Regions from separate parts of the Ralstonia edaphi genome, predicted to be linked through region 1. Evidence: predicted binding sites of a transcription regulator. Region 1 holds the regulator's gene; each other region holds the start of a gene.

Evidence for each region. Region 1 encodes FliA, which starts transcription of late flagellar genes. Its sites were predicted from a motif close to CTAAAGTTTNNNNNNNNNNNGCCGNTA; they were not measured.
Region 2: the regulator FliA is predicted to act here: its motif matches at 2,374-2,400, upstream of flgK (flagellar hook-associated protein FlgK).
Region 3: the regulator FliA is predicted to act here: its motif matches at 3,333-3,359, upstream of fliD (flagellar filament capping protein FliD).

The regions. Positions count from the first base shown of each region.
Region 1 is NZ_CATWHI010000001.1:656,842-666,464, forward strand. Features, by position in the region: gene R2669_RS02910 (LysM peptidoglycan-binding domain-containing protein) at 1-1,014, shown strand, start outside; gene R2669_RS02915 (VirK family protein) at 1,111-1,626, shown strand; gene R2669_RS02920 (Crp/Fnr family transcriptional regulator) at 1,648-2,379, opposite strand; gene R2669_RS02925 (MBL fold metallo-hydrolase) at 2,625-3,707, shown strand; gene R2669_RS02930 (RNA polymerase sigma factor FliA) at 3,776-4,537, opposite strand; gene R2669_RS02935 (MinD/ParA family ATP-binding protein) at 4,546-5,325, opposite strand; gene flhF (flagellar biosynthesis GTPase FlhF) at 5,339-7,258, opposite strand; gene flhA (flagellar biosynthesis protein FlhA) at 7,255-9,372, opposite strand.
Region 2 is NZ_CATWHI010000004.1:244,550-254,172, forward strand. Features, by position in the region: gene flgL (flagellar hook-associated protein FlgL) at 1-321, opposite strand, end outside; gene flgK (flagellar hook-associated protein FlgK) at 387-2,321, opposite strand; gene flgJ (flagellar assembly peptidoglycan hydrolase FlgJ) at 2,437-3,522, opposite strand; gene R2669_RS15995 (flagellar basal body P-ring protein FlgI) at 3,539-4,657, opposite strand; gene R2669_RS16000 (flagellar basal body L-ring protein FlgH) at 4,668-5,402, opposite strand; gene flgG (flagellar basal-body rod protein FlgG) at 5,436-6,218, opposite strand; gene flgF (flagellar basal-body rod protein FlgF) at 6,259-6,996, opposite strand; gene flgE (flagellar hook protein FlgE) at 7,042-8,250, opposite strand; gene R2669_RS16020 (flagellar hook assembly protein FlgD) at 8,305-8,961, opposite strand; gene flgC (flagellar basal body rod protein FlgC) at 8,989-9,396, opposite strand; gene flgB (flagellar basal body rod protein FlgB) at 9,596-9,623, opposite strand, start outside.
Region 3 is NZ_CATWHI010000001.1:161,644-171,266, reverse strand. Features, by position in the region: gene uvrA (excinuclease ABC subunit UvrA) at 1-3,203, shown strand, start outside; gene fliD (flagellar filament capping protein FliD) at 3,402-5,438, shown strand; gene R2669_RS00810 (hypothetical protein) at 5,463-5,648, opposite strand; gene R2669_RS00805 (hypothetical protein) at 5,722-5,952, opposite strand; gene R2669_RS00800 (DUF3304 domain-containing protein) at 6,047-6,814, opposite strand; gene R2669_RS00795 (hypothetical protein) at 6,825-7,100, opposite strand; gene R2669_RS00790 (hypothetical protein) at 7,215-8,075, opposite strand; gene R2669_RS00785 (hypothetical protein) at 8,072-9,623, opposite strand, start outside.

The DNA.
Region 1 (9,623 bases):
AAGGCACGTGATGTCTCGCCGGAGCGCCTGCCCCACATCCGCGCGGTCATGGAAGAAACGCTGGCTGCGATCGGCATGCTGCGCGACCGGGCCAAGCCCGGTGCGCAGCCCCGACTCAGCGAGGAGGAGCGCGATACCCACATTGCGCGCGTCACGTCCACCTGTTTGCAACTCGTGGACGGTTACCTCGGGCTGCCCGCATCGCAGATGCACTTCATGCATTCGGGCGTGCGGTCGGGCCAACTTGGGCGCCTTGCATCCACCGTAGGCGGCGTGGTGGGCGTTGGTGCGTGGGGCGGCATGATGCTCGAAGGCTTTGTGCCTCCGGCGCTGGCCATCACCATGATGGCGGGCAGCACCCTCAACGCGTTCTATCACGGCCTGCTGCGCTACAGCTTCCGCCGCGGCTTCGACTTCAACAACAGCGATGTCGTCCGCTCGCTTGTGCACGGCGCGTACACGTTGTCTTCCACCGGCACCATCGTTTCGGCGATGACGCACCCGCCAAGCGTCGCCGGGGCCGTATCGGTGGGCGGTTCGGTGATCTACCTGATGTCGACGCTCAAGGCCGTGGTGCCGAACTTCATGCCGGGCGTGATCCGCGCCAGTGCGGGCCTCACTGCCTTGGCTGAAACCACCGCGCTGATTTCAGCCTGGATCAACTCGGGGCAGGGAGCACAACCCGTGCAGCCCAATCAGCCGCCCCAACAAACCGGCCCGGCACAGCCACCGCCCCATACGCCGGTCCTTCCGCCGCCTCCTGTCGTGCCGCCGGCACCCGTTACGCACCTTGTGCCCGCCGTCACACACGACGTACTGGCCGGCGAGTCACTCTCGCGCATCCTGCGCAACGAGGCGGACCGCGGCACGATCGTGGTCGGCCCGACGTATCGGGAATTGCAGGTCGTGATCGACGAGGTTGCGCGACTGAACCAGCTTGCCAATCCCGATCTGATCCATATCGGTCAGAACCTGATCATCGTGCCGGCGCATCAGGCGCCGGGGCCCGGCTGAGTGCGTGCGTGTTGCCGCGTCTACGCGCCCGCGTAGTCGCGCACGCGCATGCGCGACCCTACGCTGCACATTCCCCTTCACTACGGAGCACGCTCCATGTCGACCCATCACGCATTCCGTTCCCTTCAACCTGCCCTGCGCACTGCGCTGATGTGCGCCGCCTTGACGGCGTTGACCACTGCGCCGCAGCTCGCGCAGGCGCAGGTGGCGCCGCGTGTGGCGGTGTCGCATTACGACGTCCTGCGTACAGAGTTGTTCTCGGGCATTCCGGTCACGGCGGTCTTCTCGCCGTCGCAATGTCCGCATGGACAAGGCGCCGGCGCCAAGGCACCCGCGCCGGTCGTGCACGGTGGTTTTGCGGTGCGCGACTTCCTGGAGGTGGAAGGCAGCAACATCGGCTTCTCTAACCAGCATCTGACGCTGCGCCCCGACGGCACGCCTGTGCTGGAACTCGCGCAGTACCGCGTGACGCCCGACGACAAGGCCACGGTAACCGTCTCGTTTCTTTCGCCGCTGACATATCAGGCGGTGTCGGCGCCGCAGACGTTCCAGTGCGCGATCGGGGCGGGCCTGGACTTTTCGATTGGGCTGGCAGGTCTGCTGCGGCGGTAAGCGGACGCGGCCTGCGCGCGCTCACCCCTTGGCGATGTCGCGCAGGCCGGGCAGGTCGAGCAGTTCGATCTCGCCATAGGCGACCTTGAGAATGCCGCGTGCCTGAAAATCCTTGAGCACGAGATTGACGGTCTGGCGTGACAGCGCGAGCAGCAAGGCAAGCTGCTCCTGCGGCACGCGCAGCACGCGGCGGGTGCCGAGGCGCAAGTCGCCGTAGCCGGCGGCCATCAGCAACAGGCGTCGCGCCACCCGCACTGAGGCCGGCAACAGCGCCGTTTCTTCAAGCACGGAAAAAGCGAGGCGCAGCTTGTGCGTCAGCAGCAACGCAAAAGCGTGCGTGTGCTGCGGCGCACGTTCAAGCAGCTCCATCAACGCGGCTTGCGGCATGTGCAGCAGCACCGTATCGCCCTCGCCCCGGGCATCGTGTGTGCGCGCCTGGTTGTCGAACACGCCGATCTCGCCAAACCAGTTCACGGGCTCCAGCACGGCCAGCAGCGCCTCGCGGCCATCGGCCGTGGTGGCACGCACCCGAATGCCCCCTTCCACCACGCAATACAGCCCGTCGGGCGGGTCGCCGCGGCGAAACAGCACCTCCCCGTCGGCCAGCCTGCGCACGATCGCCATGTCGATGAGGATTTCCTGCAAGGGCTTGCCCAGACCGCCAAACCAGTTGCTGGCGTGCAGGCGGTCTCGGTACAGCGCGGCTGAGAGCGGGCCGGGCTGTGGATTGCTTCGGGCGGGGGCGGAATCCATGGGCGCGGGGCAGTGGAATGTGGCGGATGCGACAGGAGGGAGACACGAATGCGTTGTGTGCGCCACCATCCGGACGCAACGACACGCTCAACGCATGGCACTGTCTACGACTGGACGATGATAACGACGGCACCGCCAGGACGTCCACGCCGTACTTGCGTAAGCTATGCGGCACCAGGGCATCCCTTCAGGCGGACCGCCCCGCCAACACGGAACGCCGCGAAACACCACGGAACACTTCGCCCATGAAGAATCCCGACTACAACCCCGCCAAGCCGCACCACACGCCGGACGGATTCCGCAACCGCTATCCGCACCCACGCCCTGACGCCGATTTCTGGCAATGGCAACGGGAGCGCCGCCGCCTGAAGCTTCCCAAGCCGCCCACGCAAGACCTCTCCTGCATCGCGCCCAACCTCGGTGCCATCCACCAACCGCCCGAAGTTCCGCAGCTCACCTGGATCGGCCACGAAACGCTGCTGCTGCAGATCGACGGGTTGAATGTGCTGACCGACCCGGTCTTCTCCAAGCGCGCCTCGCCGCTGCCGTTTGCCGGGCCGCGCCGCCATCAGCCGCCAGGGCTGTCGCTCAAGCAGTTGCCGCATATCGACCTGGTGCTGATCTCGCACAACCATTACGACCACCTCGACCGCGCCAGCGTGCGTGCGCTGATGCGCCAGCCCGGCGGCGCCCCGATGTTTTTCGTGCCGCTGGGCATCGACCGCTGGTTTGCGCGCAACGTGCGCGGCACACGCCTTGCCGGTGACAACCCCAACGTGCGCGCATTCGACTGGGACGACGAGGCCCGCTTCGGCCCCTTCACCGCGCATTTCTGCGCCGTGCAGCACTGGTCCGCACGCGGCCTGTACGACCGCAACCACACGCTATGGGGCAGCTGGGCGCTGCTGCATCCGCACCTGCGCTTCTGGTTCTCGGGCGATCTGGGCTATTCGCAAGACACGCGCGACATCGGGGCGCGCTTCGGCCACTTCGATGTGGCAGCCATTGCCGTGGGCGCCTACGAGCCGCGCTGGTTCATGAAGGCGCAGCACATCGACCCGGCCGAAGCCGTGCAGGTCATGCAGGACATCGGCGCCCGGCAGGCCGTGGGCATCCACTGGGGCACGTTCCCGCTCACGGACGAAGCGCTGGATCAGCCCATCACCGATCTCGCCCGCGCGCTGAAGGCGGCCGACATGCCCGCCGAGCGCTTCGTTCTCTTCAAGCATGGCGAGACCCGCGTGTGGGATGCTGCCGCCTCGCGGCTCGTGACCGACGTGCCCAAAGAAAAAGCGCGGCCGCGAGATGACTCGCTGGCCGCGCAGTAAGAAACTGGCAGGTCAGGCACAGACCCGGCGTCGCTCGCCATTGGCAGCGGCGCCCGGTTGATATCGGATCAGGTCGGCGTCGGCAGCCATGCGCGATCGCGCAGGCGCGAGCGGATGCGGGCGATCGCCTGGCTGTGGATCTGGCACACACGCGATTCCGACACGCCCATCACGGCGCCGATTTCACGCAGGTTCAGGTCCTGCTCGTAGTAGAGGCTCATCATGAGCTTTTCGCGCTCAGGCAGTGCCTCGATGGCGGCCACAACCGATTCGCGCAGGTCGTGGTCCAGCAGCTGGTCCAGCGGCGTGGCGTCGTTCTCGGGTGCGCGGTTCTCGATGAAAGCGTCGGCGTCTTCGCGGTCGAAATCTTCGTAATACAGCAGCTGGCTGCCTTGCAGGTCGACCAGTTGCTTCTGGTATTCGGCCAGCGACATGCCCAGCGCTGCGGCAATCTCGGTTTCGGTGGGTGCGCGGCCCTTCTGCTGCTGCAGTTTCTGGATCGCCTGCTCGATCGTGCGCGCATTGCGGCGCAGGCCACGCGGCAGCCAGTCCGAGCCGCGCAGTTCGTCCAGGATGGCGCCGCGGATACGCTGGGCCGCGTAGAACTCGAACTGCACGCCCTGCGTTTCCTCGTAGCGCGACAGCGCATCGAGCAAGCCCATCATGCCGGCTTGGATCAGGTCGTCCAGCTCAACGCTGGCCGGCAGCTTCACCATCATCTGGTTGGCAATGCGACGTACCAGCGGTGCGTACGTGGCCATCTCGTCGGACTTGGTCTTGCGACCGGTTGCGGTGTACATATCCATGCCTGCCTTTGACGCTTCGTTCATGCTGCGCCTCAATAAACCAATTCGGCCGCGCGTGCGGTGGCGCCCAGCGTCGGAGTCGAGTTCGACATTGACGTTGCCTGCGCCGATTCATCTGCCGGCTGTGCCGGTGCCCGCGCCGACATGACCACCCGCGACGGCGCACTGCCATCACCGGCTTGGGCCTCGGCGCTGGCCCAGCTCAACATTTCTTCGGCAAGCTGGCGGAAGGCCATGGCCGAAGGCGATGCGGGAAACGCACTCGCCACGGGCTTGCCGAGCGAGAGCGCGAGTTCTACGTGCCGGTCCTCAGGGAGGTAGCCGGCGAAATCGATTCGGGTGTTCAGGTACTGGCCCACGGTGTTGGCCAGATTGCCGAACACGCGCACGGCGGAGTCCACCGAATGCGCGCCGCACACCACGGTGCGGATGCCGGCGCTGCCTTGCAGCACGGCGGTTTTCTTGAGCAGCGTGTACGCGCTCTTGATGCCTTCCGGGCCATCGGAGAAGGTCAGCAGCACGTCGTCGCAGACTTCAGCCACGGTGCTCAGCGCCCGGGTGCCGAAATGCGCGGCCACGAGCGTCACGTCCGCCGTCTCGTCGTACTGCTCGAGCACGCCGGGCATGGCGAGCATGGTCTGGGCGTTCACCACGGCCGTGTCGCGGCCCATGGCGGACAGCGCGATGCGCAGGTTGTCGACAAAGTCATCGACCTGCTCTTCCGCACCGATCACCAGCACACGGCGGGCAGCGGCATGACCGAGCATGCGCCGCAGCCCTGCGGCTTGATCCTTGGCGAATGGCGTCGTCATGGTCGCCCCCTTGTCAGGCGAAATCGAAAGCGGCCAGGCCAGGTTCGCGGTTACCTGAGTTACGTAACACCGCGCCTTGCGCCACGAGCAACGATTCATCCGAATCCAGCGTGAACGACGACTGCTCCGCACCGGCCCGGAACGAGCGGTGGATCAGCAGCTTCTTGTTCGGCACCGCAATGTCTTCCGGCACACGCTGGCCGTACGACACGTAGTGCAGCGGCAGGCGGCGGCGGATCATCACGTCCATCGCGTGGCCAACCGAGGCAGCCTCGTCGATCTTGGTCAGGATGCAGCCGGCCAGGTTGGCGTCGCGGTAGGCACCCACCACTTCATCGAGCGTCTTGCCGTTGCTGGCAGCGTTGAGCAGCAGCAGGCGCTTGATCGACGGGCCCACGGCATGCAGCATCGCCATCTGTTCGGACACGGCGCGGTCGCGCTGGCTCATGCCGATGGTGTCGATCAGCACCACGTGCTTCTCGCGCAAGTCGTTCAGCGCCAGGCTCAGGTCTTGCGCGTCTTTCACGGCATGCACCGAGACGCCCAGGATCTTGCCGTAGATGCGCAGTTGTTCATGGCCACCGATCCGGTAGCTGTCGGTCGAGAGCAGCGCCACGCGCGATGCGCCATGGCGCAGCACGAAGCGCGCGGCCAGCTTGGCGGTCGTGGTGGTCTTGCCCACGCCGGTCGGGCCCATCAGGGCAAACACGCCGCCCTGGTCGAGCAGGCTGTTTTCATCCGACACGGTGGTCAGGTTCTTTTCAATCGCGCGCTGCACGAAGTCCAGCGCACCTTCATACGAGTCGTGCTGCGGCATGTTTTCCAGCACGTAGCGCGTGAGCTGTGCCGAGAACCCTGCGTTGAGCATGGTCTGGAACAGGCGCGTACGCACCGGGTCGCCCAGCTTCACGCCCAGCGAGGCGAGGCTCGACATGGCGTCGTTCAGCGTGCTCTTGAGCGTTTCGATCTCGCCGACCATGCGGCGGGTCATCACGTCGGTCTCGGCGCGGATGCTTTCCTTCACGTCGGCCTGGATGGCCGAGCGCTGCAGGCTCACGTCGTCACGCGGGGCTTCGGGCTTGGCCATCGTGTCCTCCACGCGGACGAAAATGTCGGACGTCTTGTCTACGTCGGCTTGCGCTTCGATGCGCGCCTTCACAGGGGCTTCGGCCTTCTGCTGTTCTGCACGGAGCGTGCGTGCCTGGGCTTCCACGCGTTCGGCAAAGCTGCGCAGCGACACCGGGCGGTCATCCTGCTCGCGTGCCTGTTCACGCGCCTGGTCGCGACGGGCGGCAAAGCGGGCCGTCGATTCCATCTCCGGCTCGTCGTCTTCCACCGCGGTGCGGCGGGCGATGAACTGCGCGGTGCTGGCCAGGGCCTGCGCTGCGGACTGGGCCACCTCGGCATTGGCGCGGTCGAGCGACAGACCGGCCAGCATGCGGGTGGACGCGGCCAGTGCGTCTTCTTCGCCAAAGGCCACGTCGTCGTCCACGCGCGTTTGCAGCGTGCGGCCGGCCGGCTTGGCTGCCTGGGCGACCGGAGCCACCGGGGCTGCCGGTGCGTCTTCCTGTGCGGGGGCGCGGCGCGAAGCAATGAAGCGGTTACGCAGACGGGCCAGCGCGTTCGGTGCCGGGGCCTCGGCCTGCGGGGCCTCTGCAGCGGGTGCCTGAGCGGCAACGACGGCTGCGGTTGCAGCGGCAATCGGTGCGGGCTCGGGAATCGGGGCCGGTGCCATCGGACGGCGCTGCGCCGTCTTGGGCGCCGACGACTGCGTGTCGACCAGCGCATCGACGTGCGAGTCGCATGCGGCGATGATCTCGATGCCGCCCGGAATGGCGCGGTTCGACAGGATCAGAGCGCCATCGCCCAGTTGGTCGCGGACCTTGCGCAAGACGTCACGCGACGTCAGTCCGGTAAATCGATGCATTTTCATGCGCGGCCTCCAAGCATGGCGACAACCTTAATCGTTCGGTGATCTGGAATTTCTGCGTGCGACAGCACGCGCAGGTTCGGTGCGGCACGCTTGAACAGGCGTGCAAGCATCGGGCGCAGTGCGGGCGGTACGAGCAGGACGCCCGTCTGACCCATCTGTTCGTGCTGCCGCGACGAATCCGCTGCCGCTTGCATGAGCGAGTCAGCCAGTTGCGGTTCGATCGGGCCGGCGTTAGAGCCAACGACGCTTTGCAGCAAGATGTTCTCCAGATTCGGGTCAAGCGTGACGACCTGCATTTCGGTCTTGTTCGGGAAGAGCTGCTGGGCAATCGCCCGGCCCAGCGCCACACGCACGGCGGCGGTGAGTTCGGCGGGGTCTTGCGTCCTGCCTCCGTGTTCCGCCAGCGTCTCGACGATGGTGCGGATGTCGCGGATATGCAGGCCTTCGTCCAGCAGGTTCTGCAGCACCTTCTGCACGGTCGCGACGGGCAACAGCTTCGGTACAACGTCTTCGACCAGCTTCGGTGCTTCCTTGCCCAAATGATCGAGCAACTGCTGCACTTCCAAACGGCCGAGAAGCTCGGTGCTATGGGTGTAAATCAACTGATTGACGTGGGTGGCGATGACCGTGCTGCAATCGACCACGGTGTAGCCCTCGGCCTGCGCACGATCGCGCACATCGGCGTTGATCCACATGGCCGGCAGGCCGAACGTCGGGTCCACGGTGGGCGTGCCGGGCAGTTGCGTGCCCAGGCGACCACCCATGCCGCCATGACCGCCCAGGCCGTCCTGGCCACCCGGATTGATGGCGAGGAACTTGCCCTGCTGCACTTCGCCGTGGCCGATTTCCACACCCTTGAGCGTGATGCGGTACGACGACGGGCCCAGCTCCAGGTTGTCGCGGATATGCACCACCGGCGCCAGGAAGCCCATGTCCTGCGTGAATTTCTTGCGGATGCCCTTGATCCGGCGCAGCAGCTCGCCGTCCTGGCTCTTGTCGACCAGCGGGATCAGGCGGTAGCCGATTTCCAGGCCCAGCACGTCGACCCACGACACGTCGTCCCAGCTCGCCTCGGGCGTATCCACCGGGGCAATCGCCTGCAGCACGGGCTCGACCTCGGGCACTTCGCGCTTCTTCTTGAGGTACCAGCCCAGATAGCCCAGACCGCCGCCAAACAGCACGAACGGGATGTGCGGCATGCCCGGCACCAGGCCCAGCAGGCCCAGCACGCCGGCGGTCGTCATCAGCACCATCGGCATGGCAAACAGCTCACTCGACAGTTGCTGGCCGACGTCCTTGTCGGTGGAGACGCGGCTGACCATGATGCCCGCCGCGGTGGAGATCACCAGCGCCGGAATCTGTGCGACCAGGCCGTCGCCGATGGTCAGCAGCGTGTAGTTGGTGGCGGCGTGGCCCACGTCCATGCCGTGCTGGAGCACGCCCACGGCCAGGCCGCCAACGATGTTGATCAGCAGGATGGCGATACCCGCCACCGAATCGCCGCGCACAAATTTGCTCGCACCGTCCATGGAGCCGAAGAATTCAGCTTCCTGCGCGATGGCCGTGCGGCGCTTGCGGGCTTCGTCTTCGCGGATCAGGCCGGCGTTCAGGTCGGCGTCGATCGCCATCTGCTTGCCGGGCATCGCATCGAGGGTGAAGCGCGCGCTGACCTCGGCGATGCGGCCCGCGCCCTTGCTGATCACCATGAAGTTGATGATCACCAGGATGACGAACAGCACGATGCCGACGGTGTAGTTGCCGCCCACCAGGAAGTGGCCGAACGCCTCGATCACCTTGCCGGCGGCGTCGGGGCCGGTATGGCCTTCCATCAGCACCACGCGCGTGGACGCCACGTTCAGCGACAGCCGCATCAGCGTGGTGATCAGCAGAATGCTCGGGAACGACGAGAAATCCAGCGGCTTGAGCGTGTGCATGCTGATCAGCAGCACGATGATCGACAGCGCGATGTTGAAGGTGAACAGCAGATCCAGGATGAACGGCGGCAATGGCAGCACCATCATTGCCAGGATCAGGATGATGAGTACCGGGCCGGCGGCGGAGCGGTAGTCGCCCTTGCGCAGGATGTCGGTGACTCGGAGCAGTGCGGCGTTCATTGGCGGGTCGTGCAGCGGGGGGCTTTTCGATGGGTGCCATCTTGCCGTGGGGGCTGCCAAATCGAAGACGTGAGAAAGCCGCCCAAAAGGCGGCTTTTCTTTGAAATACCCTCCCGCCGGGGGGTGCGGAAGCGGCCATTGGCGCCGTCTGCCTGGTCAAGTTGCGCGCCAAGTCAGGCGCGCCCAAACCTCAAACGCCCGTCCGCCACGCAAAAAGTGTCGAGCGCGAGGCTTTTTGCTCGGCGATCCGA
Region 2 (9,623 bases), on a different contig from region 1:
GCGCTGCGAATCCGTCATCAGCGAGGTGTTGGCGCCCACCAACGTCTGCTTGCCCTGCTGCAGCGTGGTCACGAGGTTGGTCAGGGCTGAAGACACGCTGGTCAGGCGCGCGTCTGTGGTGTCGCGGTTGGCTTGGTATTGGTCGTTGGCGTCCTGCGTCTGTTGCAGTTGCGCCATCTGGCCAAACGCGCTGGGGTTGTCGCCCGCGCTGTTGAGCGCGATGCCGCTCGCAATCTGCTGCTGCAATGTGAGCAGGTTCGATTGCGTGTTCTGCATCGAAGCGGAAGACGCGGCAAAGAATTGGGCGCTACTGACTCGCATGATCGGTCCGGACGAAGGGCTTTAGGACGTTATCGGCAGGCGGGACGTTTTCTTCAGTCGCCCGATCAGCCGGCAATCGACAGCAGGCTGTCGAACAGCGAATTGGCCGTCTGCATCACCTTGGCGGAGGCCTGGTAGGCCTGCTGGTACTTCATCAGGTTCATCGCCTCGTCATCGAGGTTCACGCCCGACACCGACTGCTGCTGTTGCGTGGAACTGGCCAGCAGCGCCTTCTGCGAGGTCAGGTTGGTGCTGGCGCGGTTGGCCTGCACACCCACCTGGGTGACGAGGTTGTTCCACGCCGAGCCGATCGAGGTCGTGCCGCCGTCCAGCAGATTGCTGTTGCGCAGCTTGGCCAGCGCGCTGGCGTTGCCGTTGTCGGTGCTGTTGGCGGTGTTGGCCGAAATGGTGAACGTGTCACCGTTGCCGGGCGAACCCGAGAGCGTCATCTGCACGCCGTTGAAGGCGTACGTCGCGCCCTGCGTGTACGGCGCCGTGCCGCCCGTGTACGTGGTCGACGTGCCGCCCACCGTCACGGTGACGCTGCCCGGGAACCCCGACAGCGAGCCGCCGACGGCCGAGCTGTACGTCAGGTTGATCGGCGAGGTGAGCGGCGAGCCGGCATACGTGCTGTCCACGCCCAGCGACGACACCGTGGCGCTGCCCGTGTTGTTGCTGCCCTGGTTGAGCACCACGGGCGAGGCCGCGGCCACGTTGTGATAGTCGGTGGTGAGCGTCTGCATGGTGGCGGCCGCGTTGGCGGTCGGGCGCACCAGGAAGGAGTCACCGCTGTTCATCGTGCCCGACAGGTTGAGCGTGACGCCGTCGATCGTGGTCGGCCAGCTCGTCACCGTCACGGAGGCGGAGCCGTCCGGATAGTGCGAAACGGTGTAGGCGCCGCCCTGGTACTTGACCTGGTAGTCGTAGCCCTGCCCCGCATTGGCGTTGGTGATGCTGGCTGTCAGCGAGCCGGTGCCGGTGTTGTTCGTGCTGGGCGCGACGCTCGGGCTGGCCACGGAGAAGAGATCCGTGCCCATCTTGCCGTTGGCATCCATGCCGAGCTTGTTCTGCGCATTCACGTCGGCCGCCACGGCCGTGGCCAGGCGGCCCAGGCTGTTCTGGGCCGGGATGAGCGTGTTGTTGCGGAAGTCCATCAGGCCGCCCAGCGCACCGCCGCCGAGCTGGCTGTCGTCAATGTTGACCGTGCCGCCCGGGCTCTTGTAGCCGACCGACAGTTGCGTCGGGTCGTACTGCGACGGCACTGCCGTCAGCTGGTAGCTCTGGTTGCCTTGCACCAGCGCCTGGCCGTTGCCTACATAGATGTTGAACTGGCCGTCGCCGGTCTGCACCACGCTCGCCTTGATCGACTGATTGAGCGTCTGGACGAGCTGGTCGCGCTGGTCACGCAGGTCGTTGGCCGGCTGGCCGGTCGACGCTTCCGCCTTGGAAATCTGGTCGTTCAACGAGGCGATCTGCTGCGCGGTGCCGTTGACCGAGCTGATCTGCGTCTGCACCTGCGTGTTGACCTGGTTGTTGAGCGAACTCAGCTGCCCCGCGATCGAATTGAAGCGGCTTTGCAGGCCCGCCGCAGCGTTCAGGAAAACCTGGCGCGCGGTGGTGTCCGACGGCTTGGAGGCCAGGCCATCGGCGGCGTTGAAGAAGCTGGTGAGCGACGAGCTCAGACCGCTGTTGCTGTCCGACAGATACTTGCTCAGGCCCGACACCAGGCTGTTGAGCTGGTCTGCCGCGCTGGTCGAAGCCTGGCCGCTCTGCACCTGCGCCGTCAGGAACTGGTCGTAGATACGCTTGACGGTCGTGACGTTGGCGCCCTGGCCGAGATAGCCCACGCCGGCGTACAGCGGAATGTTTTCCGTCTGTACGGCTTCCTGGCGCGAATAGCCGGGCGTGCTGGCGTTGGCAATGTTGTTGCCGGTCACTTGCAGGTTGATATCGGCAACCCGCAGGCCGGACGCGCCAATATTCAGAAGGGAGCTGCTCATAGTTGTCTCGGTGCGGGCAGCACGAAGCCGCCGAAATAAGCTCTAGAAACAACATCGGCCGACTCAGAACAAACTTGAGCCGGCCGTCGTCGTCAAAATATGCTTTTTACGTCACTCAAACGATCTGCTTGAGCACCGCCATGATCTTGTGGGCGTAGTTCGGATCGGTGGCGTAGCCCGCGCGCTGCAAACCCTTGGCGAACGATGCCGCGTCGTTGCCGTTGCCGGCTGCCACGACATTGCTGTAGCGCGGGTTGTTGGCCAGCAGGTTGGCGTAGTCCTTGAACGCCTCGGCGTACGAGCTGTAGGCGCGGAATTTCTCCTGCACCTTGTGGGCGACGCCGCCGATGTATTCGGTGGTCGTCACCGTGGCGGTCTTGCCGGACCACGAGCTGCCGGCCTTGATGCCGAACAGGTTGTGCGTGTTCGAGCCATCTTTTGCCTTGATCTCGCGGCGGCCCCAGCCGGACTCCAGCGCGGCATGGCCGATCATGAAGTTGGCCGGAATGCCGGTTTCCTGCGCGGCCTGCGATGCATGGCCGATCAGCTTGTTGTAGAAGCTGCTCATGCGCTCGCCGCGCGGCTCCGATGCCACCGTCGACAAGTCGACCTCGGGCGGCGCGCTCGGGGTCTGCGCCTGGGCATCCGCCTGCTTGCGCAGCGCGGCCAGTGCACGTTGCACGCGCTCCTCCAGGCCCGGGCGTGGCACGGTGCTGATGCCCGAGCCGTCGTCTTCCGTTCCCGGCGCAACCGCTGCGGCCATGCTGTTGAGCGACGAACGGGCGATGGCCTTGGCGGCATCGTTCGTGGCACCGGCGGCGCCCGGCAGCGCGGTATTCGTAGCCGTCGTGTTGGACAGCGCGGTATTCACCTTGCCACCCGCATCCGGGTTCACATGGTTGGCCTGACGCAGCATCTGCTTCAGGAGCTGGTCTGCCACGCCCACGCCGCGCGAGGCCATCGTCTGCGAAAGCTGCTGGTCGAGCATCGACGTGTACATCTTGCTCGACGACGAATCGAGCGGCCCGTTCTGCGGCGATGCATCGCGCATCTGCTTGAGCATCATGTTCACGAAGATCGCGTCGAACTGTTTGGCGACGGTCTTGGCGGCGCCGGTCGGGTCCGTACGCGCCGTTTGCTTGAGCGACTCGAACCCTCGGGAATCGAGCGCCAGGCGGCTGGTGAGGTCGGTTTGGTTCATCGTGGCCTCCGCAGCGTCAGATGATTTCCAGGTCGGCGCGCAGCGCGTTGGCCGCCTTCATCGCCTGCAGGATCGAGATCAGGTCTTGCGGGTTGGCGCCAATCGCGTTGATGGCCTTGACCACGTCCGCCAGGTTGGTGCCGCCCTTCACGTTGATGAGGCTGCCGCCTTGCTGCTTGACCTCGATATTCGAGCGCGCTGCGGCGACCGTCTGCCCTTGCGAGAACGGCGCCGGCTGGCTCACGACCGGGTCTGTGCTGATCGTGACCGACAGGCTGCCGTGTGCCACCGCGCACGGCTCGAGCTTGACGAGCTGGTTCATCACCACCGAGCCCGTGCGGGCGTTGACCACCACGCGTGCCGCGGCAAGCGCCGGCGTCACGTCGATGTTCTGCAGCTTGGCCAGGAAGCCGACGCGATCCGACGCCAGGGCCGGCGCGCGCACGTTGATCGTGCGGCCGTCCGCGGCTTGCGCCGTATCCATGCCGAACTGCTTGTTGATGGCGGTGACGATGTTCTGCACGGTGCCGAAATCTGTGGTGCCCGTATCGAGCTGGATGCTGCCCGCCTCGCCCACCGTGGCCTGCACGGCACGCTCCACCGTCGCACCATTGGCGATACGGCCGGCGCCGAGCTGGTTGATCTGCACCTTGCTCCCATTGGCCGATGCACCTGCACCGCCAATCACCACGTTGCCCTGCGCCAATGCGTAGAGCTGGCCGTCCACACCCTTGAGCGGCGTAAGCAGCAGCGTGCCGCCGCGCAGGCTCTTGGCGTTACCGATGGACGACACCGTCACGTCGATGGTCTGGCCCGGCCGCACAAAGGCGGGCAGCGTGGCCGTTACCACCACCGCGGCGGTGTTCTTGAGCTGGATGCTCGCGCCGGCCGGCACGTTGATGCCGAACTGCGTGAGCATGTTGTTGAAGCTCTGGACCGTGAACGGCGTCTGCGTGGTCTGGTCGCCGCTGCCGTCCAGGCCGACGACGAGGCCATAGCCGATCAGCGCGTTGTCGCGCACGCCGGCAACGGTCGTCAGATCCTTGATGCGGTCTGCGTGTGCCGTGGTCGGAACAACCGCTGAAATTGCGCTCAGTGCCACCAGGGCCGCGCCGATGATTCGATGCAAAGTCATGGCAGATCCCTCAGAACGGTGACACGGTCAGGAAGAACCGCGACAGCCAGCCCATCTGCTGCGCTTCGGCCACGTAGCCCGTGCCGCGGTATTCCATGCGTGCGTCCGCCACCTGGGTGGACAGCACGGTGTTTTGATTGTTGACGGTGGTCGGGTTGACCACGCCAGAGAACTTGATCGACTCGGTGCCTTGGCCCACGGCCATCTGCTTCTCGCCGCTCACCACCAGGTTGCCGTTACCGAGCACCTCCACCACCGTCACCGTAATCGTGGCCGTGAAGTTGTTCTGCGCACCGTTGGCGCCCTTGCTGTCGAACTTGTTGGCGTCGCTGGCCGACACGCCCAGCAAAGACAGCACGCCCGGGTTCATGCCGGCAAACGTCGGCACTGAAGCGCTCATGCTGCCCGTGCGGTTGACGCTGCCGGACGTCTGCTTGCTGGCGGCCGTGTTTTCGGTGATGACGATGGTGATCGTGTCGCCCACCATGTGCGCGCGGCGGTCTTCGAACATGCCGCGAAAACCACCGCTGCCCGATGCCACTTCCTGGTAAATCGCCCCGTTCTGGCGCGGCGCCATCACCGGCATCGGCGGGCGCGCGGTTGTCGGACCCTGCACGATCGGGGCCGGCGGCGGCAGCATGCCGCACGCCGTAGCGAGCAAGGCGGCCGTGCCGAGCACGGCCAATCGAACGATACGCACGGCGCGGCCGCTGTGCGTGAGCGAGTAAACCGGGGGGGTATGCATCGCAAAACTTCCTTAAAAACAACGCCGCCCAGCTTAGAGCTGTGACAGCTTCTCCAGCATCTGGTCCGAGGTCTGGACCGACTTGCTGTTGATCTCGTACGCGCGCTGCGTCTGGATCATGTTGACCATTTCTTCCACCACGTTCACGTTCGACGTTTCAACGTAGTTCTGGTTGAGCGCGCCCACGCCGTTCGAGCCCGGGTTGGCCAGGTTGGCCGTGCCCGACGCTTCGGTTTCGGCGTACAGGTTTTCGCCCATGCTGCGCAGGCCGGCCGGGTTGATGAAGTTCGCCAGCTGGAACGTGCCCACCTGCGTGTTGCTGGCCGTGCCGGGCGTGGTGACCGTCACAACGCCGTCCTTGCCGATCGTCAGGCTGGTGGCGTTCTGCGGCACCGTCACGGCCGGCTGCACCGGGTAGCCGCTGGAAGTCACCAGCTGACCCTGCGCGTTGATCTGGAAGCTGCCGTCACGCGTGTAGGCCAACGTGCCGTCCGGCATCTGCACCTGGAAGAAGCCGTTGCCGTTGATGGCCACGTCGGTCGAGTTGCCGGTCTGCTGCAGGTTGCCCTGCGTGTGCAGACGCTCGGTGGCGACGATGCGCGTACCGGTACCGATCTGCATGCCCGAAGGCAGCGTGGTCTGTTGCGACGATTGCGCACCCGGCTCGCGCACGTTCTGGTACAGCAAGTCTTCGAACACGGCGCGCGAGCGCTTGAAGCCCGTCGTGTTGACGTTCGCCAGGTTGTTCGAGATGACATCCAGCTGCGATTGCTGGGCGTCCATCCCGGTTTTGGAAATCCACAGGGAGCGAATCATGTTCGAGTCCTTGGTTGATTCAATTCAATGCGCCGGCCGTTCAGGCGTGGCGCAGCAGTTCATTGGCCGACTGGGCGTTCGTGTCGCTCGTGTGCAGCGACTTCATCTGCATTTCCAGTTGGCGCGAGATTTCGATCATGTTGACCAACGAGTCGGTCAGGTTGACGTTGCTGCCCTCCAGCGCCCCACCGGTGATGCGGACTTTCTCATCCACGTCGGCGTCCTGGCCGTCGCGCTGGCGGAACAGGCCGTCGGCGCCGCGGTCGATGTTCGACGGGTCGATGCTCACCAGCTTCAGGCGGCCGAGCGACACCGGCGGCGTACGGCTGTCGGCGCTGATCGCGTTGACCGTACCGTCCTTGGCAAACTGCACCGTGGTGTCGGGCGGCAGCGTGATCGGGCCGCCGTCGCCCAGAACGGGCTGGCCGGAGAGCGTCTGGATCGTGCCGTCCGGGCCGAGCTGGAAGGCGCCGGCGCGGGTGTAAGCCTCACCGCCCTCCGGCGTCTGCACGGCAAAGAAGCCTTGTCCGTCGATGGCCACGTCCAGGCTGCGGCCGGTGGTCTCGATCGGGCCGGGCGCGAGGTCCGTCCCGATGGCCGAGGCCATCACGTAGCTGCGCGTGGGCGAGCCATCGCCTTGCACACCCACCGTATGGAACGCGTCGATCTGCGCCTTGAAGCCGGTGGTGCTGGCGTTGGCGAGGTTGTTGGCGCTGGCAGCCTGTTGGTCGAACAGGTGCTTTACGCCAGTCATCGACACGTAGATCGAGCGGTCCATGCGAGTGTCCTTGGTGTGCGGTCAGTCAGCTTCAGGCAACGACGATTACATCGTCACCAGGGTCTGCAGGATGGTGTCCTGCGTCTTGATGGTCTGCGCGTTGGCTTGATACGAGCGCTGGGCAATGATCATGTTGACCAGCTCGGCAGACAGGTCCACGTTGGATTGCTCCACCGCCGACGACTGCAGCAGGCCGAACGACCCCATGCCCGGCGTGCCCAGGTTCGGGGCGCCCGAGTTGGACGTTTCCACCCACTGGTTGCCGCCGATGTTCTGCAGACCTTCCGGCGCCTTGAAGTTGGCCATGGCGATCTGGCCCAGCGTTGCCGTGCGGCCGTTGGAGTAGCGCGCGGTGACGGTGCCATCGGTACCGACCGCGTAGCTGGCCAGGCGGCCGGTGGCGTAACCGTCTTGCGTCACGCCCGGGGCGGTGTCGTTGTAGCCGCCGCCGTACTGCGTGGTGCCCGTGAAATCCATGGTGGCGATGCTCATGCCGCCAAAGGCCACGTTGACCTTGCTGGGCGACGAGGTGAGCTGGCCGCTGCTGTTGAACGTGAGCGACGTCACGGGGTTGCCGCCCGTCGGGTTGTTGCCGTCCACCTGCGAATACACGTCCCAGCCAGCGGCGGTGCGCACGTAGTAGTTGGTCAGCATGTGGGCCGTGCCCGTGCCGTCGTACACCTGCTCCGAAACGGAGTGGTTGAACGTGGCCGAGTTGGTGGCCGAGAACGGCGTGGTGGTCGGCACCGTAGCCGCGGCATCCAGGTTCACACCGAACGCGGTGTTGGTGGTGGCCAGCGGCGCCAGGTCGTTGACGGGAATCTTCAGGTTGGTCAGCACGGCGGTGTTGACCTTGCCGGTGGAATCCACGCCGTAGCCGGTCAGGTTCTGGCCCGTGGCCGAGATGATGAAACCGTTCTTGTCGGTCTGGAACTGACCGTTACGCGTGTACGACACCTGGCCGCTGGACGCATCCACCATACGGTAGAAGCCCGTGCCGTTGATGGCGATGTCCAGCGGGTTGCCGGTGTTGGTCACATTGCCCTGCGTGAACGACTGCGACACCTTGGTCACGCTCACGCCCTGGCCGATCTGGTTGTCGGATGCACCGACCAGCGAACGTGCGTACACGTCGCCAAATTCGGCGGTCGATTTCTTGTAGCCGACAGTGTTGGCGTTTGCCACGTTGCTGCCGATCACGTCGAGGTTGGCAGCGGCGGCGTCGAGACCGCTCAGGCCTTGCTGGAATCCCATAAAGTTCTCCCGTAGAAGATAAAAGCGCGGGGTCTGCCCGCAGTTGACCGGTGATTACTGAATCGATGCAACGTCGGACAGCTTGGCGGTTCCGCCAGACGCCAACACCAGCTGCATCGTGCCGTTGTTGATCGTGACGCCGGCCACCTTGTCGATGCCCAGCGCGTTACCCGTAACGACCTTTCCGCCCTGCGTGGCCGTCACCTTGATGGAGTAGGCACCGTCGGCAAGCTGGTTGCCCTTGTCGTCCTTGCCGTTCCAGGTGTAGTTGCCGCTGCCGGCCGTCATCTGGCCGAGGTCGACGGTGCGCACGGCAACGCCGGCGGCGTTCGTGATCGTGACGACAACGTCGTCGGCGCCGTTGGGCACCGAGACACCAAAGTTGGCGGCGCCCGAGGCCAGCGTCAGGTTGTTGGTCGGCACCTGCACCGTGCGGCCGATCATCGACGACGCCTGCGTGGTCGCGTTCTGCGTCAGCATGCTCGACATCGTGGTGTTCAGCTGTTGGATGCCGTTCACAGTGTTGATCTGCGCAAGCTGCGAGGTCATCTGCGAGTTGTCCATCGGGTTGAGCGGATCCTGGTTCTTCAACTGCGCCACGAGCAGTTGCATGAAGGTGTTCTGCAGGTCGTTGCCGGTGGTGATGGCCAGCTGGTTGCCCGAGGTCGTGCCCGCGGTGCTGGTCGTATTGGTTGTTGAGCTGACGGTCATGTTCGTGTCTCGCTAGGAATGTGCCGCTTACTGGCCCAGGGTTAGAGCCTTGGAGGCCATCGTCTTGGTGGTGTTGGCGACTTCCACGTTGGCCTGGTACGAGCGCGACGCAGAAATCATGTTGACCATTTCGTCCACCACATCGACGTTCGGCATGGTCACGTAGCCGTCGGCATCGGCCAGCGGGTTGCCCGGCTGGTGCATGCGCTTCATGGGGGTGACGGTGTCTTCCACCACGCGGTCGACCGACACGCCGGTGGCGTAGTCGTCAGACTCTTGCGCGGGCGAGAACACCACCTGCTTGGCGCGATACGCCTTGCCGTCCGGGCCCGTCACGCTTTCGGCGTTGGCCAGGTTGGAGGCGACCACGTTCATGCGCTTGGACTGCGCGGTGAGCGCGCTGCCAGCTACATCCATCACCTTGAATAGCGACATGTTGATTCCGATGTCTTCAAACACTGTTGCCGGCACTGCTGCCGGACCGATCCGGTGTTCTGTATGGCGGCTTGCTCCGGACCGATCTTTCCCGGCCCGGAGCGCCACACAGTTCCCGCCCCTCTTTCGCCGCGCGTGATTGCTGCGCGGTCGTCTTAATGCCTGTCTGCTGCTCTTGCTGCTCGTGCTACATCGCGCGCTAGCTGTTCTGAATGGCCGCCAGCATC
Region 3 (9,623 bases), 500 kb from region 1:
GCAAGCGCGTGAAGCAGGACGTGCCGGCCAACGCAGGCCGCCTGTTCATGTTCGACGAGCCGACCACCGGTCTGCACTTTGACGACATCGCCAAGCTGATGCGCGCGTTCGGCAAGCTGCTCGACGCCGGGCATTCGCTGATCGTGATCGAACACAACCTCGACGTGGTGCGCGCGGCGGATTGGATCATCGACCTCGGCCCCGAAGGCGGCGACGCCGGCGGCCTGCTGGTCTGCGCCGGCACACCTGCGCAGGTCAAAGGCTGCGCTGCATCGCACACCGGCGCCGCGCTCAAACAATACGAAGCCAGCGTCGGCCAGCCGGAAGCCATCGAAGGCGTACCGCTGCAGACAGCACTGGCCGACCGCCGCGCCAAGCGTGCGGCGCTGGCGGAAGTCCAGGGCGAAAACGTCGTGCGCATCGTCCACGCACACGAGCACAACCTCAAGGGCCTGAACGTCGATATTCCGCACGGCAAGTTCAACGTGGTGACGGGCGTGTCGGGTTCAGGCAAGTCGACGCTGGCGTTCGACATCCTCTTCCACGAAGGGCAGCGGCGCTATCTTGAATCGCTCAACGCGTATGCACGTTCGATCGTGCAGCCCGCGGGGCGGCCGGAAGTCGATGCCGTGTACGGCATTCCGCCCACCGTGGCCATCGAGCAGCGCCTGTCGCGCGGCGGCCGCAAGAGCACGGTGGCGACGACGTCCGAGGTGTGGCACTTCCTGCGCCTGCTGTACGTGAAGCTGGGCGTGCAGCACTGCATCCACGACGGCACGCCGGTGTCGGCGCAAAGCCCGGAGGCGATCTTTGCCCAGCTCATGCGCGACCATCGCGGTCAGCACATCGGCCTGCTCGCGCCGCTGGTCGTGAACCGCAAGGGCGTCTACACCGACCTGGCCAAATGGGCCAAGGCGCGCGGCTATACGCATCTGCGCGTCGACGGCGAATTCCTGAGCGTCGACCCATGGCCGCGCCTGGACCGCTTCCGCGAGCACACGCTGGAACTGCCGGTGGGCGACCTTGTTGTCTCGCCGGAAAACGAAGCCGCGCTGCGTGCGCTGCTGGAGCAGGCGCTGGAATACGGCAAGGGCATCATGCACGTGCTCGCGCCGCTCGACGGCCTGCAGCACGCCATGCACAACGGCGGTACGGCGCATGTCGGCAATGTGAAGGTGTTTTCGACCAAGCGGGCGTGCTCGACCTGCGGCACCAGCTACCCCGAGCTGGATCCGCGCATGTTCTCGTACAACAGCAAGCACGGCTGGTGTCCGAGCTGCGTCGGCACCGGGTTGGCGCTCACGCGCGAGCAGCGTGCCGCGTTTGACGACACCGTCCTCGGCGGAGACGATCGCGGCCGCGAGCAGACGCTGCCGTCGGAGGAAGTCGATCCGGAAGGCATGACCGACCTGCCCTGCCCGGACTGCCACGGCACACGCCTGAACCCGACGGCGCGCGCGGTGACCTTTGCCGACAAGCCCATCGTCGACATTGCGCAGTGGACGGTCAGCCAGACCCGCCGCTGGGTCGAAGGCCTGGACCTAACCGGCCGCGACGCCGACATCGCCCGCGACGTGGTGGCCGAGATTCACAGCCGCCTGTCGTTCCTGGAGGAAGTCGGCCTGGGCTACCTGAGCCTGGACCGCGCCGCACCGAGCCTGTCTGGCGGTGAAGCGCAGCGTATTCGCCTGGCGGCGCAACTCGGCAGCAACCTGCAAGGCGTCTGCTACGTGCTGGATGAGCCGACCATCGGCCTGCATCCGCGCGACAACCAGATCCTGCTGGACGCATTGCGCAAGCTGGGCGACAAGGGCAACACGCTGGTGGTGGTTGAGCATGACGAAGACACCATCCGCCGCGCCGACCACATCATCGATATCGGCCCAGGCGCCGGCAAGCGCGGCGGCACGCTCGTCGCGCAAGGTGGGGTGCAGGATCTGGCCGCGCAGCCGGATTCACTCACGGGCCGGTTCCTGTCGCAGCCGATCGAGCATCCGCTGCAGCCGCGCCGCCAGGTGGTTGCTCCCCGTACGGGCGCACAAGCGGTGCCCGAGCAGTGGCTGACGGTGCACGGCGCCAAGCTGCACAACCTGCGCAACGTGACCGCGACGATGCCGCTGTCGCGCCTCGTGGCGATTACGGGCGTGTCGGGCTCGGGCAAATCGACGCTGGCGCGCGATGTGTTGATGACGAACCTGCTCGATGCAGTGGGCCGTTCGGTGCTGTCTTCGCCGGCAACGCGCCGTGCACGCAAGGCCGCGCAGGCTGAGGTGCCTGACACCAAGATGCCGCGCAAGCTCGACGTCAAACACGACTGGCACGGCTGTGACAGCGTCACCGGCTGGGAAACCATCGACCGGGTGCTTGAGGTCGACCAGACGCCCATCGGCAAGACGCCGCGCTCCTGCCCGGCCACGTACATCGGCGTGTGGGACACCATCCGCAAGCTCTTTGCCGACACGTTGGAGGCGCGGGCACGCGGCTACACCGCGTCGCGCTTCTCGTTCAACACCGGCGACGGCCGTTGCCCCGCCTGTGAAGGCCAGGGCGTGCGCACCATCGCCATGAGCTTCCTGCCCGACGTGAAGGTCGGCTGCGACGTCTGCCACGGTCAGCGCTTCAATGCAGAAACGCTGGCCGTCACCTGGCGCGGCAAGAACATCGGCGATGTGCTGACCATGGAGATCGACGAAGCGGTCGAGTTCTTCGGCGCGATGAACAGCATCGCCCACCCGCTGCAGTTGATGAAGGACGTCGGCCTCGGCTACCTGACGCTGGGCCAGCCGTCGCCCACGCTGTCCGGCGGCGAGGCGCAGCGCATCAAGCTTGTCACCGAGTTGTCCAAGGTGCGCGACGACGTGACGCGCCGCGGCCAGAAGGCGCCCCACACGCTGTACGTTTTGGACGAGCCGACCGTGGGCCTGCACATGGCCGACGTGGCCAAGCTGATCCGCGTGCTGCATCGCCTGGCGGACGGCGGCCACAGCGTGATCGTGATCGAACACGACCTCGACGTGATTGCCGAGGCGGATTGGATTCTCGATCTCGGCCCCGAAGGCGGCGACGAAGGCGGCACGATCGTCGCGGCTTGCGGGCCGGAGGCGTTGACGCGCGTGCCGGCGAGCCATACCGGCGCGGCCTTGGTGCCGGTGCTGGCGCGCGGCAAGCAGGTCGATCCGAGCAAGGAAGGCGCGACGGTCTAGCGTGGCGCGCGGCGGTTTCCAGCTTGGTGGAAGCCGCCGGCGCTGCCCCCACAGGCCGATGTGGCGCCGGCAAACCTTTCGCTTTCCTGAGCAAAACGGAACCCAATCGCTGCCGGAGCAGGGTTTGCCCTAAAGAACTGCGCAACGCTGCCGTCACATTGTGGAGATTGTGAAGAAAGCGTTTGCGCGCGTCCGACCATGGCCACTTCGTCCACGAGCAATAACTACATTCCGCCGATCTCCGTTCCGGGTATCGGTACGAACATCGACGTCAACAGCCTTGTCACGAAGCTGATCCAGGCGGAAAGCAAGGGTATGACGCTGCGGCAGACGCAGCAGAAGGCGTTTCAGACGCAGTTGTCGGCGGTCGGCTCGCTCAAAAGCGCGCTGGCGACCTTCCAGACAGCCATGGCGGCCCTGAACAATCCGGACACGTTCACCGGCAACAAGGCCAGCGGGCACGATACGTCGATCCTCACGGCTTCGCTGTCCAACACGGCGCCGGCCGGCACGTATCAAGTCAACGTGACGCAGCTTGCGCAGGCGCAGGTGCTGTCGGCAGCCGGGCAGGCGTCAAGCAAGACGCCCATCGGCGGCGGCACGCCCACCACGCTCACGTTTTCATTCGGCAGTGTCTCGGGCGGCAGCTTTGCCGACGGCAAGTACACCGGCGCCACCTTCACGCAGAACGGCAACCAGGCCGGCGGCTCGATCACCATCGACCCGTCGAACAACACGCTCGCCGGCATCCGCGACGCGATCAACAACGCCAACCTGGGCGTTTCGGCCAGCATCGTCAACGACGGCAGCAATTCGCCCTACCGGCTGGTGCTGACGTCCACCACGGGCGGCGCCAATTCGGAAATGAAGATTGCCGTCTCGGGCGACTCGACACTGCAATCCTTGCTGAGCCACGATCCGGCCGGCACGCAGAACATGAGCGAGGTCGCGACGGGCCGCAACGCCATGGCCACCGTCAACGGCATCAGCGTGCAAAGCGCCACCAATACGCTGACGGACGTGGTAGACGGAACCTCGTTCACGCTGGCCAAGACGGGCAGCACGACGGTCACGGTCGGCAGCGACGCCGGCCAGGCCAGCCAGTCGGTGCTGAACTTCGTCAAGGCGTACAACGCGCTGCGCATCCAGCTCAACGCGTTGACCAAGTTCGACACCGCCAATGCCGCCAACAACGGCGCGCTGGCCGGCGATGTCAGCACCAAGGCGATGATCAACCAGCTGACCGACGTGCTGGGCCAGGGCATCGGCAACGGCGCGTTCCAGTCGCTGGGCAGCATTGGCGTGACGATGGACAAGGAAGGCACGCTGTCGATTGACGACGCGAAGCTCACGGCGGCGCTTAAGAAATCGCCCAGCCAGGTGGCGGCGCTGTTTGCCGGCACGGGCACGGCGACGGATTCGCTATTGAAGGTCTCGTCGTTTTCAACCACCACGCAAGCCGGCAGCTATGCCGTCAACGTGACTCAGCTGGCAACGCAGGGCTCGCTCAAGGGCTCGGCGGCGGCCAACACGACCATCCAGAGCGGCGTGAACGACAGCCTGTCGGTCACGCTCAGCGGCATCACGACCAACATCCAGGTGCCGGCCGGCAGCTACACCGCGTCGAGCCTGGCCGCGCAAATCCAGAGCCAGATCAACGCCTCGCCCGACCTGCAGAGAGCCAAGGTGGAAGTCGCCATCGGCACCGATGCCAACGGCGTGCTGACGCTCACCGACAAGCAATACGGCTCGGTATCGACGGTGTCGGTGTCGGGGAATGGTGCCGCATCGCTGCTGGGCGGCAGCCCAACGGCCACGGCCGGACGGGATGTACAAGGCACCATCAACGGCGCGGCCGCAACGGGTTCGGGCCAGAACCTGTACGGCGCCAGTGGATCGGCCATCGATGGCCTGACGGTGCAAGTGACCGGCGGTGCGTTGGGCGACCGTGGCACCGTCACCGTGCAGCGTGGCTACGCCGCGCAACTGCATACCGTGTCGGGCAACTTGCTGTCGAACAACGGCATGGTGCAGAACGCCACCGACGCCATCAATAGCTCCATCACCTCGCTCGGCAAGCAGATTGATCTGATGCAGAAGCAGCTCGATGCCAAGCAGGCGCTGTATTACACGCAGTTCAATGCGCTGTCGAAGGTGGTGGCGAGTATGACCAATACGAGCAATTACCTGGCGACGCAGTTGGCGATGTTGCAGAAGCAGCGGACGGGGGGGTAAAGGCGCCCTCCCGTAAGTCTTGATCTACCGGCAAACCGCCGGCGTAACTTGCCCACCCTGCGCAATCACCAAATCATTGCCGTTGCCGTCTGTGCCAACGCCCATCGCGGTGTAGGCATACGCAGATTGGTACTGCGTGCCGTCATAGCGGTAGTAGGTCACGTAATGCTCGCCCATGCTGACGCGCGCACTCGTCATAAGATCCGGCATGCCATTGCACGTAGTTTTCAACACGCCAGACGGTCCATCATCGATGTCGAGTAGCGGTTCAAGCTTGGCGCCTCTAACGCGATAGAGCCATTCTGGAGCGTTCACCTGATGCCTTTTCAGTTTCAGTGGCAATTGTTGCGTTGCGAATGCCGGCCGGAGCTCGCAACTCGTAGTAGATGTCGCTGCCCCGTATTTCGATTGTGGCGTTGGTGAGTTGATCGAGCGAAATCGCAACGGCGTCGGCAGCTGATGCGGGGCGCTGGGCCACAACGAAAAACGCTAACGCTGTCGCTATGCGGCGCATGCAACCTGTCGTTTGGAGAGGCAAAGAAGACCGTTCAGCACGAGATATTGGTTGTCCGATTCCGACGGCGGCCGAGCGCACTGCGGTATATGAATCACCCTTGGATATGGTGGTAGCCAGGTGGTGTCGTCGCGTCTCGCTTCACACCGGGCGCGATATCGTCGGGCAAAAGTGGTATCGGCTCTGCCGGCGCTTGAGGGGGTGGCGATGCATTCTTCAACGCGCGCATCTCCTCTTGAAGCCGCGCCCGTCCCGCCGCTTGCGCTCGGGCGCGCTGTTCAGCCTCACGCGCTGCACGTCGGCTTGGCTCAAAATGGAAATCTGCCGGCTTAACAGGGTAAGGTGGCCCAGGATAATTACGCTGGCCCGGCCCCTTATTCGAAATAATGAGCCGGACCTTTCCTTCAGGCAGGAAGTGCACATTCAATGTGTCGGCTTCGTCCTCATACCTGTCGATCGAAACGACAGCCTCGTGCCAGTGCTCCTTCGCAGCATCACCCTCCGCGTTCGGATCAGAACTGGAGGTAGTCCATTTCACCTTGGCGGTTAGGCCGGGGTGCCAATTCTTGGGGTATGCGACGCAACAAACGAAACTTCCACCGCCGCCGTAGGCGAACGAGTTGCCCCCCCAGGTCCCATCCACGTAGAACTGGTGGATGTAGTCGGGCGTGTGGTTGTACGAAGTGATGCTAGCCGTCGCCTCATCATCCGTTGACGCCGCCTTCGACGCGCCAACGGTCAATATGCAAAACGCAATTAAAGCGGTGGCCGCTGCGCCGAAGCATCTCAAGGTTTTCGTAGTGTTTTCTTTGCGGCGGAATCTGCAGCTTGCCCCGGCCGCGTCACGCAGCTCATGTGCCAACAAGCTCCCCTTACTGCTGAGGCTTCCCCCACAACGGATTCCTGCTATCGGAACCTAGCACTTGGGCGAGCACTTCTGCATCGCCATCACGCGCGACTGCGGTGTTCTTGCGTGCACGGGCGACCTTGGTACGCTTGCCCTGCTTCTTTGCGTGCACGGCCTTCTTGATTCCGCTTTGCGGGGCATTGCCTGATGCCGGCTCGGTGGAGGTGTGCTGGGCGCAGATGCCTGCGGTCATCCAGGCGGTGGTCAAGAGGGCTACGGCAAGTTTGTATTGCAGGTTCATTTGAGAATTAGCTGAGATAATCGAGTTACGCAATGAGAAAAGATGCAGATAATTGTCGTCGCATTCAAAAGCAATAAATTCAACCCAACATCAATACGATAACAACAAATTCAATCATTCCATCCTAATTGAATCGAGCATCCTCATGTACTGATTGATATATTGATTATTTTTATACTTATCAATATTCATGAAGCATGTTAACGCTTCCGCAGATCGCCTTCCGTTTCCATGAATTGAGTAAATGCACGATGAATAAAGCGACCGACGCCCAGCAACCTTATCACCAATCCCGTCTATGCGAGCGACCAATAGCTGCGTTCCTTCATTGTTTTTAACAACAACGGGGTTGGCCGGCAGACTATTCCAGAGTCTATTTGGGTACATTTCCTTATTAGCAAAAAGCCCAATTTTCCCCGCACCGACTTGAGGGCTTTCCAATAGGCGCTGCTCGAAACTTTGGCTATCAATGACAATAAATTTCGCATACGAAAAATATTGGTCAAAGGTGTACCCCGGCGTGCCTCTCTTCCGAACCGGAATGCTAACTCCTGCGACCCAATCGAAAGAATCGTGTGCGGTTGAATTCCACTCTGGTGCCTGCCCCGCTGGCCCGTTCGCCTCTCTCCTTTTCTCGCATCCGCCTCCCTCACTGTTCGGCGGAATGGCGAAATAGAACCCACATAGTTTTGCCTCCTCGGTATTCAACGGCGTCCATCCCGCAGTGGGCAAGTTGACGGGATGGGTAGGAAATGGCGTCGAAGACTTTTTACCAATTACGAGTTTCCCACTCTTGATTAATAAAAGCTTGGCTTCTTTGAATCGCTCTGCTTCTGCAACCCACTGAGACACTAACCCCCTGGATTCATCTTGATTGTTAGGGACATATCTGGATGAGGCGGCCTGTTCTGCACAGAAAGCATAGCTGGCGCACAGCGCTGCAAGGAAAAATATAGAGGACTTCCACTGCGTCATTTTTTCCTTCCTTTCTTCTTGGCTGCGTTAGCGTCCTGCTTTTTCTTGGCCGCCTCTTCCTGCTTCCTTTTCTTGGCCTCTTCTTGCTTCCGCTTTTTTTCTGCCTCTTCCGCCTCGTACTCTGCCGATGTATCTGGATTCAGCGGACTGTATTGCTGAAGTTGATCCACCTGATCATTAAGTGCGCGCAAAGCATGGGAGAAATAGGTTCCACGATTGGTTATGTGGTTTACGCCGCCGTTGACTGCTTGCGTTACACCTCTGACAGCCGCAGCAGTCGCCCCACCATCCGCAGCACGCATTGTAGACGGGCGGAAGAAGCTGTAATACCAACCCGAAGAATCGCAAGTCTCAAATGCATTACCCCCAATTAATTCCTGATTTGGGATTATTGTGTAATCTTTTGTTTTTCTGTATTCGCTATAAGCAGAATATTTTTCCAAACCGGTAATCTGAATCAGCCCACGCCCCTTAAAGTTCTCAGCGTCATCCGCGTTTCTATTTCCGTTCTTCTTATCGTAATCGTGATCAAGGAAGTATTGCCTGTCCCCGTTTTCAACCACGTCAGTCAGCAACCCCGTTTCCTGAGAGATCTGCCCCCAAAAATGGGCTTTGCGTGAAATATCGGCAATACCGTACTTCACAAACGTCCAGTTCAAGTTGCGCCACAGATCAGGAGGCGACGTTTTGGCAGTACTTGGCCCGCGACCAGCCTCATTATTGCCGCTGATCAATCTTGCACGCATGTCCGACCACAGGGTCACCACGGTGGTAGGTTTTGTGCCAGGTTTATCGTCCGTCCACTCATGCTTCAACGGAGTCAGTTGAGCCATTTCTTCCAACGTCAGCCAGTTCGCCTTCCGGAACTGTTTGACGAACTGCAATGGGTGGAAGAACCACAGCGTGGAACTGTTGATGCCATGCCCGGCCAATGCCGCCTTGATGTCATCCCAGAATTGAAATTTCTTAGCAAAAGACAAAAACGCCTGATATTCGGATTCTTTGCCATAGAACGCCCCCCCTTTTTGCTTCAAGTCCGAGTAACGGCTGTCATTATGGCTGGCGTCCCACTCGGATGGTGCTTTGCAAATCAAGTGCCTAAGCCATTGCCTGATCTCTGGATGGCTCGTCAAATACTGCGCCATCTCGTCTTCAGACGTCCGCCCATCATGGTCTGTGTCGGCATCCGCTAAGAGCTTTGTTAGATAAGCGACATCGACTTTACCATCGACGTTTGCCTGCTCCTCCTTCACCCGCCTCCAGCCATTAAAGTGCGGGAAATCTGCATCTGAGAACTTTAGGATCGCACTCTGTGCAAGATCTATGTAACCAATGTCCTCTGTGCCCGCCCCAAAGGGGACTGCCAACCAGCAATCGGCTGCGCTGGACTGCGGTTGATCTACGCCAACGATTCGGCCAAAGCGCAAAAGATCGGCGCCGGCGCTCATGCATCCTGAGTACATGCGCTTTGCACGTTGGTACAGATCGTACTCGTAGTCCTTCATCTCGAAGGCTTGCGTGTTGCTGACTAGTGGAACGTATCGTTTT